2 regions of the Paenibacillus sp. sgz302164 genome follow, and region 1 is predicted to be linked to the other one. Evidence: a T-box and tRNA genes for the amino acid it is inferred to sense, from the RefSeq annotation. Region 1 holds a T-box; the other holds one or more tRNA genes.
What was found. The T-box of region 1 lies ahead of ileS (isoleucine--tRNA ligase). A T-box ahead of a tRNA ligase gene usually reads a tRNA of that ligase, here a tRNA-Ile.
Positions count from the first base shown of each region.

Region 2: it encodes a tRNA-Ile, which carries the amino acid that the T-box ahead of ileS (isoleucine--tRNA ligase) is inferred to sense. The anticodon was not compared.

Region 1 is NZ_JBVYOL010000019.1:28,907-35,839, reverse strand. Features, by position in the region: gene AC0LWT_RS27170 (YlmH family RNA-binding protein) at 1-263, shown strand, start outside; gene AC0LWT_RS27165 (DivIVA domain-containing protein) at 420-896, shown strand; T-box leader at 955-1,203, shown strand; gene ileS (isoleucine--tRNA ligase) at 1,261-4,029, shown strand; gene AC0LWT_RS27155 (TraR/DksA C4-type zinc finger protein) at 4,083-4,778, opposite strand; gene lspA (signal peptidase II) at 4,933-5,451, shown strand; gene AC0LWT_RS27145 (RluA family pseudouridine synthase) at 5,426-6,355, shown strand; gene AC0LWT_RS27140 (aminotransferase A) at 6,395-6,933, shown strand, end outside.
Region 2 is NZ_JBVYOL010000015.1:208,654-215,586, forward strand. Features, by position in the region: gene AC0LWT_RS24280 (hypothetical protein) at 1-363, shown strand, start outside; gene AC0LWT_RS24285 (ribonuclease H-like YkuK family protein) at 717-1,295, opposite strand; tRNA gene AC0LWT_RS24290 (tRNA-Ile) at 1,347-1,418, opposite strand; tRNA gene AC0LWT_RS24295 (tRNA-Leu) at 1,428-1,510, opposite strand; tRNA gene AC0LWT_RS24300 (tRNA-Pro) at 1,514-1,591, opposite strand; tRNA gene AC0LWT_RS24305 (tRNA-Leu) at 1,596-1,680, opposite strand; tRNA gene AC0LWT_RS24310 (tRNA-Gln) at 1,927-2,002, opposite strand; tRNA gene AC0LWT_RS24315 (tRNA-Glu) at 2,094-2,166, opposite strand; tRNA gene AC0LWT_RS24320 (tRNA-Asn) at 2,168-2,243, opposite strand; tRNA gene AC0LWT_RS24325 (tRNA-Ile) at 2,249-2,326, opposite strand; tRNA gene AC0LWT_RS24330 (tRNA-Asp) at 2,333-2,407, opposite strand; tRNA gene AC0LWT_RS24335 (tRNA-Glu) at 2,411-2,487, opposite strand; tRNA gene AC0LWT_RS24340 (tRNA-Pro) at 2,491-2,567, opposite strand; tRNA gene AC0LWT_RS24345 (tRNA-Tyr) at 2,571-2,656, opposite strand; tRNA gene AC0LWT_RS24350 (tRNA-Lys) at 2,661-2,736, opposite strand; tRNA gene AC0LWT_RS24355 (tRNA-Leu) at 2,875-2,962, opposite strand; tRNA gene AC0LWT_RS24360 (tRNA-Gln) at 2,964-3,038, opposite strand; tRNA gene AC0LWT_RS24365 (tRNA-His) at 3,045-3,116, opposite strand; tRNA gene AC0LWT_RS24370 (tRNA-Phe) at 3,119-3,194, opposite strand; tRNA gene AC0LWT_RS24375 (tRNA-Gly) at 3,197-3,270, opposite strand; tRNA gene AC0LWT_RS24380 (tRNA-Glu) at 3,275-3,352, opposite strand; gene AC0LWT_RS24385 (hypothetical protein) at 3,685-3,915, opposite strand; gene AC0LWT_RS24390 (hypothetical protein) at 5,132-5,653, opposite strand; gene AC0LWT_RS24395 (hypothetical protein) at 5,754-6,290, opposite strand; gene AC0LWT_RS24400 (hypothetical protein) at 6,386-6,814, opposite strand.

The sequences.
Region 1 (6,933 bases):
TGGACGAACTGAATCTGTCCGTCGCTTCGATGCGCATGGATGGAATCGTCAGCGACGTATTCCGCTTGAGCCGCGCCAAGGTGCTGATTCCGATCCAGGCCGGCCGCTGCCGCGTCAACTGGAAGGTCGAGGAAGATCCGAGCAAACAGCTGAAGGAGGGCGATATGGTGTCCCTTCAAGGCTTCGGACGGTTTAAGGTGCTTGAAGTGGAAGGGATTACAAAAAAAGGCAGAATGCGCGTGAAGATCGGCAAGTATGCCTGAAATTGGACACGATATATGCGGATTTGCAGGAATTTCTTATTTTATGTCGAACTGAACATGCAGGATACTGATATCCGCCGTTGGGTGGAATCGGGATATACATACGAAGCTTTTTGTTGATTATTATTCTGCTATGTTTACAAAGGAGGTGCACCAATGCCACTAACGCCATTGGACATACATAACAAGGAATTTTCCCGTTCATTCCGCGGTTATGATGAGGATCAGGTCAACGAGTTCCTGGATCAGGTGATCAAGGATTATGAAGCGCTTATCCGTGAAAATAAAGATCTGCACAATCAGACGGTTGCGCTGCAGGAACGTCTTGACCATTTTGCCCATATCGAAGAAACGTTAAGCAAAACGATTATCGTAGCCCAGGAAGCAGCCGACGAACTGAAGAACAATTCGAAGAAAGAAGCGCAGCTGATTCTTAAAGAGGCGGAGAAGAACGCCGACCGCATTATTAACGAAGCATTGACGCGCTCGCGTAAGGTTGCATTGGAAATCGAAGAGCTGAAAAAGCAGGCTTCCATTTACCGCACGCGTTTTCGGACTTTGCTGGAAGCGCAGCTGGAGCTTCTCAATAACGAGGGCTGGAACAGCATGCAGATGGATCATAGCGAACCGTAAGGGCAGGTCGTATTGACTAAGCTTGGCGAATTCGTTATACTCCTGTTAAATGTATCGCAGCAAAGCGATGACTGGACCGAGTAGGACGTAACCGCAGTGCCAGCGAGTTAGGGATTTGGTGTGAGCCTAACCTCTGCAGCGTGCCGAATATCCCCCAGGAGCATCTCTCGAAGCCGAGTAGAGAGAATCGGGTCATGCCGTTATCCATGATCGAGTGAAAGAGCAGCCGAAGCGCGAGGCATATCGCGAACGCTGCGTATGCTTTTTAACGAGGGTGGTACCGCGAGCAGAGCTTCTCGTCCCTTTGGGGATGGGAGCTTTTTTTGTTGTGCGGCAGTTGAAATTTCTAAAGGAAGTGGAACGAATGGATTACGGAAAAACATTGAATTTATTGCAAACCGAATTTCCGATGAGAGGCAATCTGCCTCAGGCGGAGCCGAAAATTCAAGAGCAGTGGGCAGCCGAGGACATTTACGCGAAAGTTCGGGAGAGCCGCAAAGGCAAGCCGAAATTCGTGCTTCATGACGGGCCTCCGTATGCGAACGGTGACATTCATATCGGACATGCGCTGAACAAGGTGCTGAAAGATATTATCGTACGATTCAAAACGCTGCAGGGCTACGACGCGCCTTACGTTCCGGGCTGGGACACGCACGGGCTGCCGATCGAACAGGCGATCGCCAACAACGGCAAAGTCGACCGCAAAAAAATGTCCGTACACGAGTTCCGCGAGTACTGCAAAGAGTATGCGCTGCAATGGGTCGACAAGCAAAAGAGCCAATTCCAGCGCCTGGGCATCCGGGGCGATTGGCAAAATCCTTATATTACGCTGCAGCCGGAGTACGAAGCGCAGCAAATTCGCGTATTCGGCCAAATGGTGCAAAAAGGCTACATTTACAAAGGCCTGAAGCCTGTTTATTGGTCTCCGTCGTCGGAAAGCGCGCTCGCCGAGGCCGAGATCGAGTACAAAGAGAAAGTATCGACTTCGATTTATGTCGCGTTCCCGGTTCAAGACGGCAAAGGCAAACTGCCGCAGGACGCTTCCATCGTCATCTGGACGACGACGCCATGGACGCTTCCGGCCAATCTGGGCATCAGCTTGCACCCTGAATTTGATTACACGGTCGTGCAGGCGGCCGGCAAAAAGTATGTGCTGGCGCAAGGGCTGCTGGAAACGGCCGCCAAGGAGATTGGCTGGACGGACTACGAAGTGCTGTCTACCGTCAAGGGCAGCGAACTGGAGTATGTAACGTGCAAGCATCCTTTTTATGACAGGGAATCTCTCGTCATGGTCGGCGAGCACGTCACGCTTGAAGCCGGTACCGGCTGCGTGCATACCGCTCCGGGACATGGCGAGGACGACTTCGTCATCGGCCAGCGCTACCAGATCGGCGTGCTTTGCCCGGTGGACGATCAGGGCCATTTTACGGCGGAAGCACCCGGTTTTGAAGGGCTTTTTTATGAAAAAGGCAGCAAGGTCATCGTCGAGATGCTGCAGGAGTCGGGTCTGCTGCTGAAAGCGGGCGAAATCAAGCACCAATACGCGCACGACTGGCGGACGAAGAAACCGGTCATCTACCGTGCGACGGAGCAGTGGTTCGCTTCGATCGATAAATTCCGGCAGGAGATGCTGGATGAGATCAAAAAGGTCAAATGGACGCCCAACTGGGGTGAAGTCAGGCTGCACAACATGATCGCCGAGCGCGGCGATTGGTGTATTTCGCGGCAGCGCACATGGGGCGTGCCGATTCCGATTTTTTACTGCCGCAGCTGCAACGAGCCGCTGGTCAACGAGCAGACCATTGAGCATGTGGCCGGGCTGTTCGCCAAGGAAGGCTCGAATTCGTGGTTCATCAAGGACGAGCATGAGCTGCTGCCGGAAGGAACGGTATGCGCCAAATGCGGCCATGACCGCTTCCGCAAGGAAACGGACATTATGGACGTATGGTTTGATTCCGGGTCCAGCCATGCCGGCGTTCTGGAGACCCGTCCGGAGCTGCAATGGCCGGCCGACCTGTATTTGGAAGGCTCCGACCAATACCGCGGCTGGTTCAACTCGTCGCTGATCACCGGCGTTGCCGTGCGCGGACAGGCTCCGTACAAAGGCATTTTAAGCCACGGCTTTACGCTTGACGGCGAAGGCCGCAAAATGTCCAAATCGATCGGCAACACGATTGATCCGAGCCAGGTTTGCAACAAGCTCGGAGCGGATATTCTCCGGCTGTGGGTGTCTTCCGTCGATTACCAATCCGATCACCGGATTTCGGATAACATTTTGAACCAGACGACGGAAGTATACCGCAAAATCCGCAACACTCTGCGCTTCTTGCTCGGCAACTTGAGCCATTTTAACCCGGCTGCCGACCGTGTGGCTCCGGAGCAAATGTCCGAGCTGGACCGGTTTGCCCTGATTCGTTTAAACCGTATGATAGACAAAGTGGTAAAAGCCTATGAGGCTTACGAATTCCACGTTGTCTATCAGGTGATTCATCATTTCTGCGCCGTCGAGATGAGCTCGTTCTATCTGGACGTCATCAAGGATCGCATGTACGCAGGCGCGCCGAACGATGCCGCGCGTAAAGCTTCCCAAACGGTGCTGTATGACGCGCTTACGGCAATTACAACATTAATTTCGCCGATTTTGCCGCATACCGCGGATGAGGTCTGGAAGTACATTCCTGAAGCGGGATTGAGCAGCGTGCAGATCGCCGAGCTGCCTGAAGTGCAGGCGGATTTGTATGATGCGGAGCTGGAAGAGAAGTGGAACAGCTTCCTCGATGTGCGCGACGAAGTGCTGAAAGCTTTGGAAGAAGCGCGCAAAGAGAAAGTGATCGGCAATTCATTGGGGGCGGCCGTTCATCTGTATCCGAATGAGGCCGTTCACAGCCTGCTGAGCAGGCTGGAGCAGCTCGATCAATTGTTTATCGTTTCCGCCGTGACTGTCCACGAGCCGTCGGCTCCGAAGCCGCAGGACGGGTATGCGGCGAAGGATGTCACGATTCAGGTAACTGTGGCGGAAGGCGAGAAGTGCGAGCGCTGCTGGATAGTTACTCCTGAAGTTGGGCAAAATAAAGAGCATCCGACTCTTTGCGTCCGATGCAGTGAGGTTGTTGCCGCTCATTATCACGAGTAGCGGGACAAAGAAGCAAACGAGCTGACGCCGGCGGCGAAGCTCGTTTGTCCTGTTCAATTTTGGTCATCCACGTTCTCTGCATCAGGTCCGAGTTCGAGCAGAGGATCGCCTTCGCCGCTGCTCATGTAGTCCCGGTACGCTTTGCTTCTGACGATCGTCACATGTTCGCCGTATAAGTCGGTCGCTACGAAGCTTTCAAACGATTCGACAAAACCTTCGTGTTCGTCGGCTTCGATGTACATGTCTTTATAGTCGTCGACATTCGGGTCTTCGGCAAAAGCGGGAGTGTTGGAAGTTCCCCAACTTTCCACGATTTGCCACGCGTCCTCGCCGTCGAACTGGTTTTGCCCGTCAAGTTCGTCCAGACTCGTTCTGCCGAACGGTGGGGAAAGCAGCTTTTCCTCGACAGGTCTGCGTTCGGACTCGTGAGGATCCGGCACATGCCGGATGCAGTATACGGTAGTCGGAATGGCTTGAAGCCGTTCGAATGGAATAGGAGCTTGGCAAAAAACGCATAGGCCATAATCGCCTTTGTCCATATGCTCCAGCGCTTCGTCAACTTGCATCAGCTGAAATCCGGCATGTTCGTTCAGTGAAATGTCTTTCCCGCGCTCGTAAATTTCCGAAGCGATGTCGCCGGGATGGTTGTCGTACATGGACAGTTCGCCGGTATTTTCGATAAAAGAGCTGGACAAACCGAAATTGCCGTTCCGGTCGAAATGCCGTTCGAGATCAAGTTTTTCCTCCAACAGCTACAGATGCAATTCGCGAATTTGCTGCTCGGTTAAATGGTTCATAAGTACAGCTCCTTTCCTACAGGTGTTCCATAACGTTATAGTTCCGAACGGAAGCTTTTTTTAGTGAGGTAATTCCTTGTATATCAGGGACCTAGGAGGAAATAAAGTGAAATATTATATTTACGCGCTTATCGTTTTTTTGCTCGATCAGGCTACCAAATGGGTTATCGTACAAAAGATTCCGCTCGGCGAAGAACGCTCGGTGATCGGAGAATTTTTCGTCATCACTTCTCATCGCAACCGCGGAGCGGCCTTCGGCATTTTGCAAAATCAAAGATGGTTTTTCATTATCGTGACACTAGTTGTCGTCATAGGGATTCTATGGTATATCAGACGCACGATTCGCGAGGGCAAGGGCCTGCTTTCATTTGCGCTAAGCCTGCTGCTGGGCGGGGCGTTAGGCAATTTTCTCGACCGCGCGCTGTTCGGGGAAGTCGTCGATTTTCTGCAATTTACGTTTGACTTTTCGTTGTTCGGCAAGGCGATCTATTATATTTATCCGATCTTCAACCTTGCGGATTCGGCCATCGTGATCGGGGTCATCCTGATATTCCTGGATTCCATACTGACGGCAAGAAGAGAGAAAAAAGGAGCCGGACATGAGCACAAACCAGACCTCACCTGATCCGGCGGAGTGGAGCGTCTCGGCCGAGTACACGGGTGAACGCATTGATAAATTCATTACCGAATCGTTGGAAGAAGAAGTTTCGCGGACGCAAGTACAGCAATGGCTGAAGGACGGGCACGCGGCGGTCAACGGCCGGCCGGTCAAGCCGAACTACAAGCTGTCGGAGAACGATCATATCGTGCTCACGATTCCGGAGCCGACGGATGCGGAATTGACCGGCGAACCGATCCCGCTGGAAGTCGTCTATGAGGATTCCGATGTGATCGTCATCAACAAGCCGCGGGGCCTTGTCGTTCATCCTGCGCCGGGACATTATTCCGGCACGCTGGTCAACGCCTTGCTGTATCACTGCAAGGATTTGTCGGGCATCAACGGCGAGCTGCGCCCGGGCATCGTACACCGCATCGACAAAGATACGTCGGGCCTCATCATGGCCGCCAAAAACGACAAAGCCCATGCAAGCCTCGCCGAGCAGTTGAAAGCTCACACCGTCAACCGCAAATATATCGCCTTGGTTCACGGCACCATTCAGCATGAGCACGGCACGATCGACGCTCCAATCGGGCGCGATTCCCACGACCGCAAGATGTACACCGTGACGGACAAAAACAGCAAGCACGCGGTCACGCATTTTCTCGTTCTGGAGCGTTTTGGGGACTTCACGCTCGTCGAGCTGAAGCTGGAGACAGGGAGAACGCACCAGATTCGCGTTCATATGAAATTCATCGGCCACCCGCTCGTCGGAGATCCGATGTACGGCAAAAGCAAGGGAATGCTGATGGAAGGCCAAGCGCTGCATGCCGCGGTACTCGGTTTCGTGCATCCGCGAACAGGGGTAACGATGCAGTTCGAAGCGCCGCTTCCTGCGGATATGGAGCATCTGATCCATACCTTAAAGTAAGGAAGCCGCAGCGTTTCCATAGGCAGAGGGGAGAAACGGATGGAACATTTAATCAATCCGCAAGTGAAGGAAATTCAAATATCGGGCATCCGCAAAATTTCCAATCTTGTAAGCACGATTCCCGGCGCGCTGACGCTGACGATCGGCCAGCCGGATTTTCCGACTCCGCGGCATATTATCGAAGCAGGACAGCAAGCATTGGAGCAAAACAAGACGGTCTATACGCCCAATCCCGGCTTGCTGGAACTGCGCGAAGCGGCGTCCCGCTTCGTCCGGAATAAATACGGCCTGGACTACCGGGCGGCCGATGAAGTTATAGTGACCGTCGGGGCGAGCCAAGCCGTCGATATCGCCCTGCGCACCATTCTTACGCCAGGTGCGGAAGTCATTATCCCGGCGCCGATCTACCCGGGCTACGAGCCGTTAATCCGGCTGGCAGGGGGCGTTCCGGTCTATGTGGATACGCGCGCGAACGGTTTGAAATGTACAGCGGATTTGCTGGAGCCGCATCTTACAGAGCGCACGCGCTGCGTGATCCTCTGTTATCCGTCCAATCCGACGGGACATGTGCTTTCGGA
Region 2 (6,933 bases), on a different contig from region 1:
GAAGCCGAATATGAATATATGAACCATACGTATCAAAAAAACAAAGAACTTCTCAAAGGAAAAAACATTCTTATTGAAGGTCTACAACAAAAAAATGCGAGTTTAGAGAAGCAACTTGAGGAGCGAAACAGCCTTCAAGCCCTTGCTCCGGAAGAGAGAGATGCTTCGCTAGTGCAGCAGCTGCAGGAAGCACAAGAGGAAATTGTTCGTCTTCGGAATGAAAACAAGGAATGGGAAGAGCTGGTCGGTAGTGAAGCGCAAAAGTATGCCGAAATGGAGAAATCGAACCAAAAGCTTTGGGCGGAAAACAAAGCTTTAGTGACCGCACTGCAGGTAGCAAAAAACTACGACCTGATCAGCTAGCAACCGAAACCAAAAATCATATGACTTGTAAATAAGCATATCGAAACCAACATGTAAGGAGTTGCCGATATGCCTGCAGCAATCTATCATCATCTGATACTTGTGATTTACATTTATGTCGCGCTCATCTTGGTCGTAAGAAAGGCATTTGGACAGCAACACTGGGTGGGGTTTCTTTTTCCGTAACATGGGCTTCTTTTCCTTCATCTCTGCAATGATCTATTTTAGCACTTGATGTAAGGTCGTAAGGTGAAGGAGAATTTGGTCACCATGGCCGTGCTTCGTACATGCTCACACGTATAAGTCCATGACTCTAATTGGAGGAATCCCCTTTCACCCGGAAGCCGTTATAATTAAGTAGAAGCAGCTCGTAACCGATATGGCCTTTTCGTTTCGCGGTCAGCAACACTCACCATTACCGATTCGGGCTTTACCCGTGCGATCAAACCCATTGCTTCAATTCGACCAACCATTTCAGAAATGTAGGCTGCCGTCTTATTCTTCGCCCCCGTACCACCATCGATATCGACCATAAAACGAATATCTGCCCCTTGGTCGATATACGGCAAAATGATGTCTTCGAGGCGATTCCGTTCAGCATAACCGATATGGGCAGCAATCTCGCTTGAGAAGGTTGTTTCCAATGACAATTTTTCTTGAACAGAATGGATTTCCCTCGGGAGAATCACTTGCCGGCTGCACAGCCATGCGCCGCGGCCGACACGATATATTACGATGTATGTTACGAATTTCGTGTGGCCAGAATGGGTCTGAGCATCCGTCGTAACCACGAGATGATAAACAGCCCTCGGATCGCTCTCGATGAAACGAGAAATTCGGTCCAGAACGTCACTAAACTCAAGGTCCTTTTCAGTCGTATTGTGGAACGTCGTTTCATGAATCAATGGGAATTGTCGTATTTTTGTCTTCATGGGATTCACCTGTAATGCAAGGTTGGCTTCTTCCTTTCGTACTTGGATTAGCGGGCCCTGATGGAATCGAACCATCGTTTGGCCGGTTATGAGCCGACTGCTTCGCCATTAAGCTAAAGGCCCTCATGATGATGGGATTGGGGAGACTTGAACTCCCACGATCTTTCAATCCGCAGCTCCTTAAGCTACTACGTCTACCATTCCGTCACAATCCCATATGGTCGGGAAGACATGATTCGAACATGCGGCCCCCTGCTCCCAGGGCAGGTGCTCTGACCAAGCTGAGCTACTTCCCGATATTGGTGCGCCTCGAGGGATTTGAACCCTCAGTGTCTTTCGACCACGAATTTTAAGCTCGCTACGTCTGCCGTTCCGTCAGAGGCGCTCAGAAGAAATGCGGGTCTGGCAGGACTCGAACCTGCACTCTCACCTATTAAGAGTCGGGTGTTTTACCAGTTAAACTACAAGCCCACGCGACCGTCCATTTTAACGATGTCAGCTCTCAAATAGAACCTGTCGATCTGAACCGTCGTTCATGCTTCAATGGACAGAAAAACAAATTGTCGGAACGTTCGGCAGTGAACCGAACCATTCGAACAAAATCGTCGAATGTACTTCTTGAGCGTCCCGGTGGCAGGGGCATCCGGATTCGAACCGGAGATGCGGGAGTCAAAGTCCCGTGAATTAGTCCGCTATTCTATACCCCGAAGATTGGCAGGGGGCGTGGGCATCGAACCCACCACAGTCTACTTTGGAGGCAGACTCGCCGCCGAGGAACATGGACCCCTACATAAATGATGGAATCGAAAGGACTCGAACCTCCGACCTGCTGCCTGAAAAGCAGCTGCGCTCCCAACTGAGCTACGATCCCATGGCAGGGATAGCAGGATTCGAACCTGCATTGCACGCATTAACAGTGCGCTGCCTTACCAAATCGGCTATAACCCTAAATATGGTGCTGTCGAGTGGACTTGAACCACCGACCTTCCGGTTATCAGCCGGATGCTCTAACCGTTCTGAGCTACGACAGCATATTGACGGCCCAATGGGACTTGAACCCCTGACCTCTGCGCTGACAACGCAGCGTTCTAACCAACTGAACTATGGAACCGAATTGGAGACGTAGACGGGATTCGAACCCGTGTATCCCTGTTCGAAAGACAGGTGTGTTATGCCGCTTCACCACTACGTCATATGGTCGGGATGACCGGACTTGAACCGATGACCTCTAGTACCCGAAACTAGCGTTCTACCAAGCTGAACTACATCCCGATATGGTGGGAAAGGACGGATTCGAACCGCCGAACCCCGAAGGGAGTTGATTTACAGTCAGCTGCGTTTAGCCTCTTCGCTACTCTCCCCTATTGGTGCCGGCGAAAGGATTTGAACCTTTGACCTACTGATTAAAAGTCAGTTGCTCTGCCAATTGAGCTACGCCAGCTTGTGGACACGGTAAATCCTTGCTTGGAGCGGGTTAATCTCCGGCAGATTTTTTACAGCTTGTGTTTCGTTCAACCACAACTCTGAACCCAACTCATGGTCGACTCACACTCTGCGAACCGTTCATTTATGTACTTTTTGGTGCGGCAATGGGACTTGAACCCACAGGTGAGCTTTCGCTGCACGAGCATCTGAGGCTCGTATGTCTGCCATTCCATCACAGCCGCATGGCTGCCCCTCCAGGGCTTGAACCTGGGATCGCGGCTTCAAAGGCCGCTGCCTTACCAACTTGGCTAAGAGGCAATATAGGGAGATCAACCGGAATCGAACCGGTGATAACGGGGTCACAACCCGTCGCGTTGGCCATTTCGCCATGACCTCCATGGCGGTTGGAGCCGGAATCGAACCGACGACGCATGGCTCTTCAAACCATCGCTCTACCAACTGAGCTATCCAACCATTGGAGCGGAATACGGGAATCGAACCCATACCGAATGCTTGGGAGGCACCCGTTCTTCCGTTAAACTAATTCCGCATTTTGGTGACGCCTGCCGGATTCGAACCGAGCGAATGCAGGATTGAAAGTCCTGTGGCTTAGACCGCTTGCCTAATGCGCCAAGTATTTGGAGGGTCGAGCAGGATTTGACCTGTGATCGACGATTTTGCTGATTGCGAGTTAGCCGGCTTCACCTTTGGTCTTTTGAACCCTTGGAGGCGCTCGTTTTCAATACGAGTGCAATAACCCCGCTCTCAATGAAACATATGTTCGTTATTGCGGTGTAGAAAAGGCTACTCGCCCATTGCGGTTCCACTTGTATCGTTTCGCCTAACCCGGTAGTCCGGAATTACGACAAACACAAATGGACCACTCGCCAAGGGTGCAAGTAGCCTTTTACGTACAAATCTATGGATCAACGGATTCAGATTCAGAACGGTCCGCGATTCATGATCACGTTAGAGCCGTTCCTCCTCTTTTTAGGATTGCACGGCCCAAACGTGGCACGTAAAAACTACTTTTGATTGGCTGGATATAGGCTTTAAGAAGGTTGCTAAATGCCCCTTTACTGCCGCTCTCGCGCCAAATATCGGCATGCTCATGAATGATCGATATCTCATGATAGCCAAATGGCTGTTGCTGATTAGACTGCTCGCATGGATTCATAAATAATGGCTTTCTCATGGCCTATCCCTTCCTTTCTTCGTAGTTTTTACAATGTTACACTTTTTTGCTTTCGTGCTTTATCGCTTTAATGTTTTACCGCTTTACTGATTATGATCTTATCATGGGTTATTTTTGCTGTCAACCCTTTTTTTTTTATATTTTTTTTCTTTATTCCCTCATCGCCTTATAAAAACAAAAAGACCGCTGGACTCCAGCGGTCTTTTCATATCCGGACAAATGCGTCAAAAATGACGCAATTTTGCCTGCAATTCCTCCCTGTCGTCAGGGAGTTAGGGATATCGAAAAAAGGCCGCGTGGCGAGGTATAAGGCTTTTGGCATTTATAAATAAATGGTCGCCTTCCGATGGGCTCCACTGTTGAATGCGCTCATATCCAAATGCCTTTTTCATCCTCGCTCACGCTCCTTCCTACATACCTAAATTTTCCTCATAATAAATCAATACCAACTTCAGTGTCAAGTAGCAATGATTAATTTTTCCAAAAGTACAATCTTACTTCTGGACCAATCATCCATCGCCGCGCTTGTGTTCGCCTGAAGTTCGTATGCCGTTGTCCCGCAACGCCCGGAGACGTAACTATCACCGATCATCACCGCACTTTGGCCCTGGCCGCCACAACGTAATGATCGATGAACGACGCCTTCGCGTCGCCGCTGCCTGCTGAACGTATGATGTTTTCCCAACTACCTCCGGCGGAACGATCGTTTAGCGCCGCTTGTCTATTGATGCAGGTGCCCCCGCATCACGTAAGCTGATAGCTGGTCCGCCGTCGTAGGAACAAACACCCCCGGCCCCACTGCTGCAAGCCTATCGCCAGTCTCCACGTCGATCTCTGGCTCCGTCGCAGCACGCTGGTTCCTTCTGCAACACCTATACCGACATCCTAGCCACGCCAGCTATTAGATTGGTGGTAACGCCGCCGCGGCCTCTCAGGACGCCGGTTCCTTTCGCAGCATAATGCCGGACAGCTTGCCCGCGGTTGTTCGGAAGGTTATTCTTCGCCTTCGAATCTTATACAGCACACAGGCTGAGTCCTAAACTCTGCGATGGTTGAGAGCTCTCGTCGGGCTTCACCGTACCGCTCCTGTTCACGTTTGGCTACATTCCGCGTCTCTGGGTGCCATTAGGCGTAACGATCATCAATTAAGCCCAATATGAAAAAAAGCCCGAGAGCTCCGGGCCTTGTTTTGTTAATTTGGAAAGGACGACTAAGATTATTTATTAATAGCGCCGGATTTCTCGATCGTTGCTTTCATGTCTGGAAGTGCCTTATACAACCCGAAATACTGGTTATCAGCAATGAACTTCTTGAATTCCGGATCGGTCCCTCCGATAGCCCCATAAGAGTCAATAACGGCAATTCCGACCTGAAACTTGCCCTTCTCCGGGGCCGTAAAGGTGAAAGAAGCAGGATTGCCCTTTTCTTCTTTAAAAAGCTTCCACGAGTCGGATTCGCTGGCGCGATAAAATTCCCAGAAGTACACGATTTGGTTTTTATCCGGGTCCGTGCTGTTATTGTTAAAAGAAACTGTCTGTCCCTTCTCATAGGCGTTAAAGCCTTTCGGGTCACCCATATTGACCGTTACGTTGGATGCAGTCGGTTTTGAATTGCTAGCAGGAGCAGTAGCGTCAGCAGCTGGTTTCTTTGCGGCGGTATCCGTGCCCCCATTCCCTGTACATGCTCCAAGCAGCAAGCTAATGCTCAAAACTCCAATAACACCATACAATTTCCCCATAATCATTCACTCCAAATTTAATATTTTCACTAATGTTATCGGCAAAAATGGAGGAAATATTAACCATGGTGGAATGGACTGGCGGCGGATCGGCGCCGGCCTACGAATATCTGGATAAGTTATCTACGATATCCTGAATGAAATCATTATGCTTCCCGCGGCGGATATGCTCGAGCATGTTACGAAACTGCAGGGATATCAGTTCTTCAACGGTCATCCTAAACGAAGCGTCGAATTGGCGCAGTTCCATCAAGAAGAATTCGCCGCGACGAACGTACTTCTCATACATAGGAACTTCCAGCTGCAGAATCTTTGCGCCTTTCAGCACGACTCTTCGCTCCTCCAGCGCCCAGTGATTCGGGTTTTTCTCGGAAAGCTCAAGCACGCTCGGCTTCAGCGAAAATGTTCTTCGCAGCTCGACGAGCGATTTGAATATCTCGTGCAGCTGACTTGTCTTCCGCAACTGGGTGATAAAATCATAGTACAATATGGCGATCATTTGCGATAACGTGACCTGAAGTCCCCCAGTTAGCTCTTCCATATCATCAAGGAACGATTCGGCCCGGGCAAAATCGAGATCTGTCGCCCGAATGTATAGCGTGACCCAAGGATTCGGTTCGCTAGATTTTACTATCATATCGAGCAATTTATCAAGAAATCGTTGTCTGCGCGGGGGCTGCGATATCTCTTGGAGCAGGTTACCGATTGTATCGACTCGACTGAATTTTTCCCTCACGGTCGCCCGCCCCCCATTCCAATTTGGTTCATCATGAGCCGATAAATGAAGCTGCGGCGTGACTTTTCGTTCAGGTTGACATACAGTTCTTCCAACAGACGATAATCACGCATGCGGGGTTTCGCGTGCATGTACGTCCCAGTGTCTTTATAGGGAATGGGCGGGTACTTCTCCGGATGCAACTGAAATTCTCTGAGAGCAGCAAGTAGGATTTCGGTATTCGATTCAGTCTCCTTTTTGGCCTGCCCTCTGACTGCCCCGGCACGACGGCGGAGCTCCTTACGCTGCTCTTCTGTAACGGGGAATTTTACGTCTTTAATTTTGTCTCCCCGTACCTGACGAACCCGCTCCTTGGAGGGAACAACAGGATCCGCAATGATTTTCGGCAATGACTGATTCGGACGAAAAAAATCTTTATTCAGCACCTCTCCACTACTCCCTTCAAGGATGGTTGCCCCCTATTAGCTCTAGGGACATAATTCCAAGAATCCAAATTTCATATTGGTACAAGCATATGAGAAGGTGCAGGGATATTATGAGTATT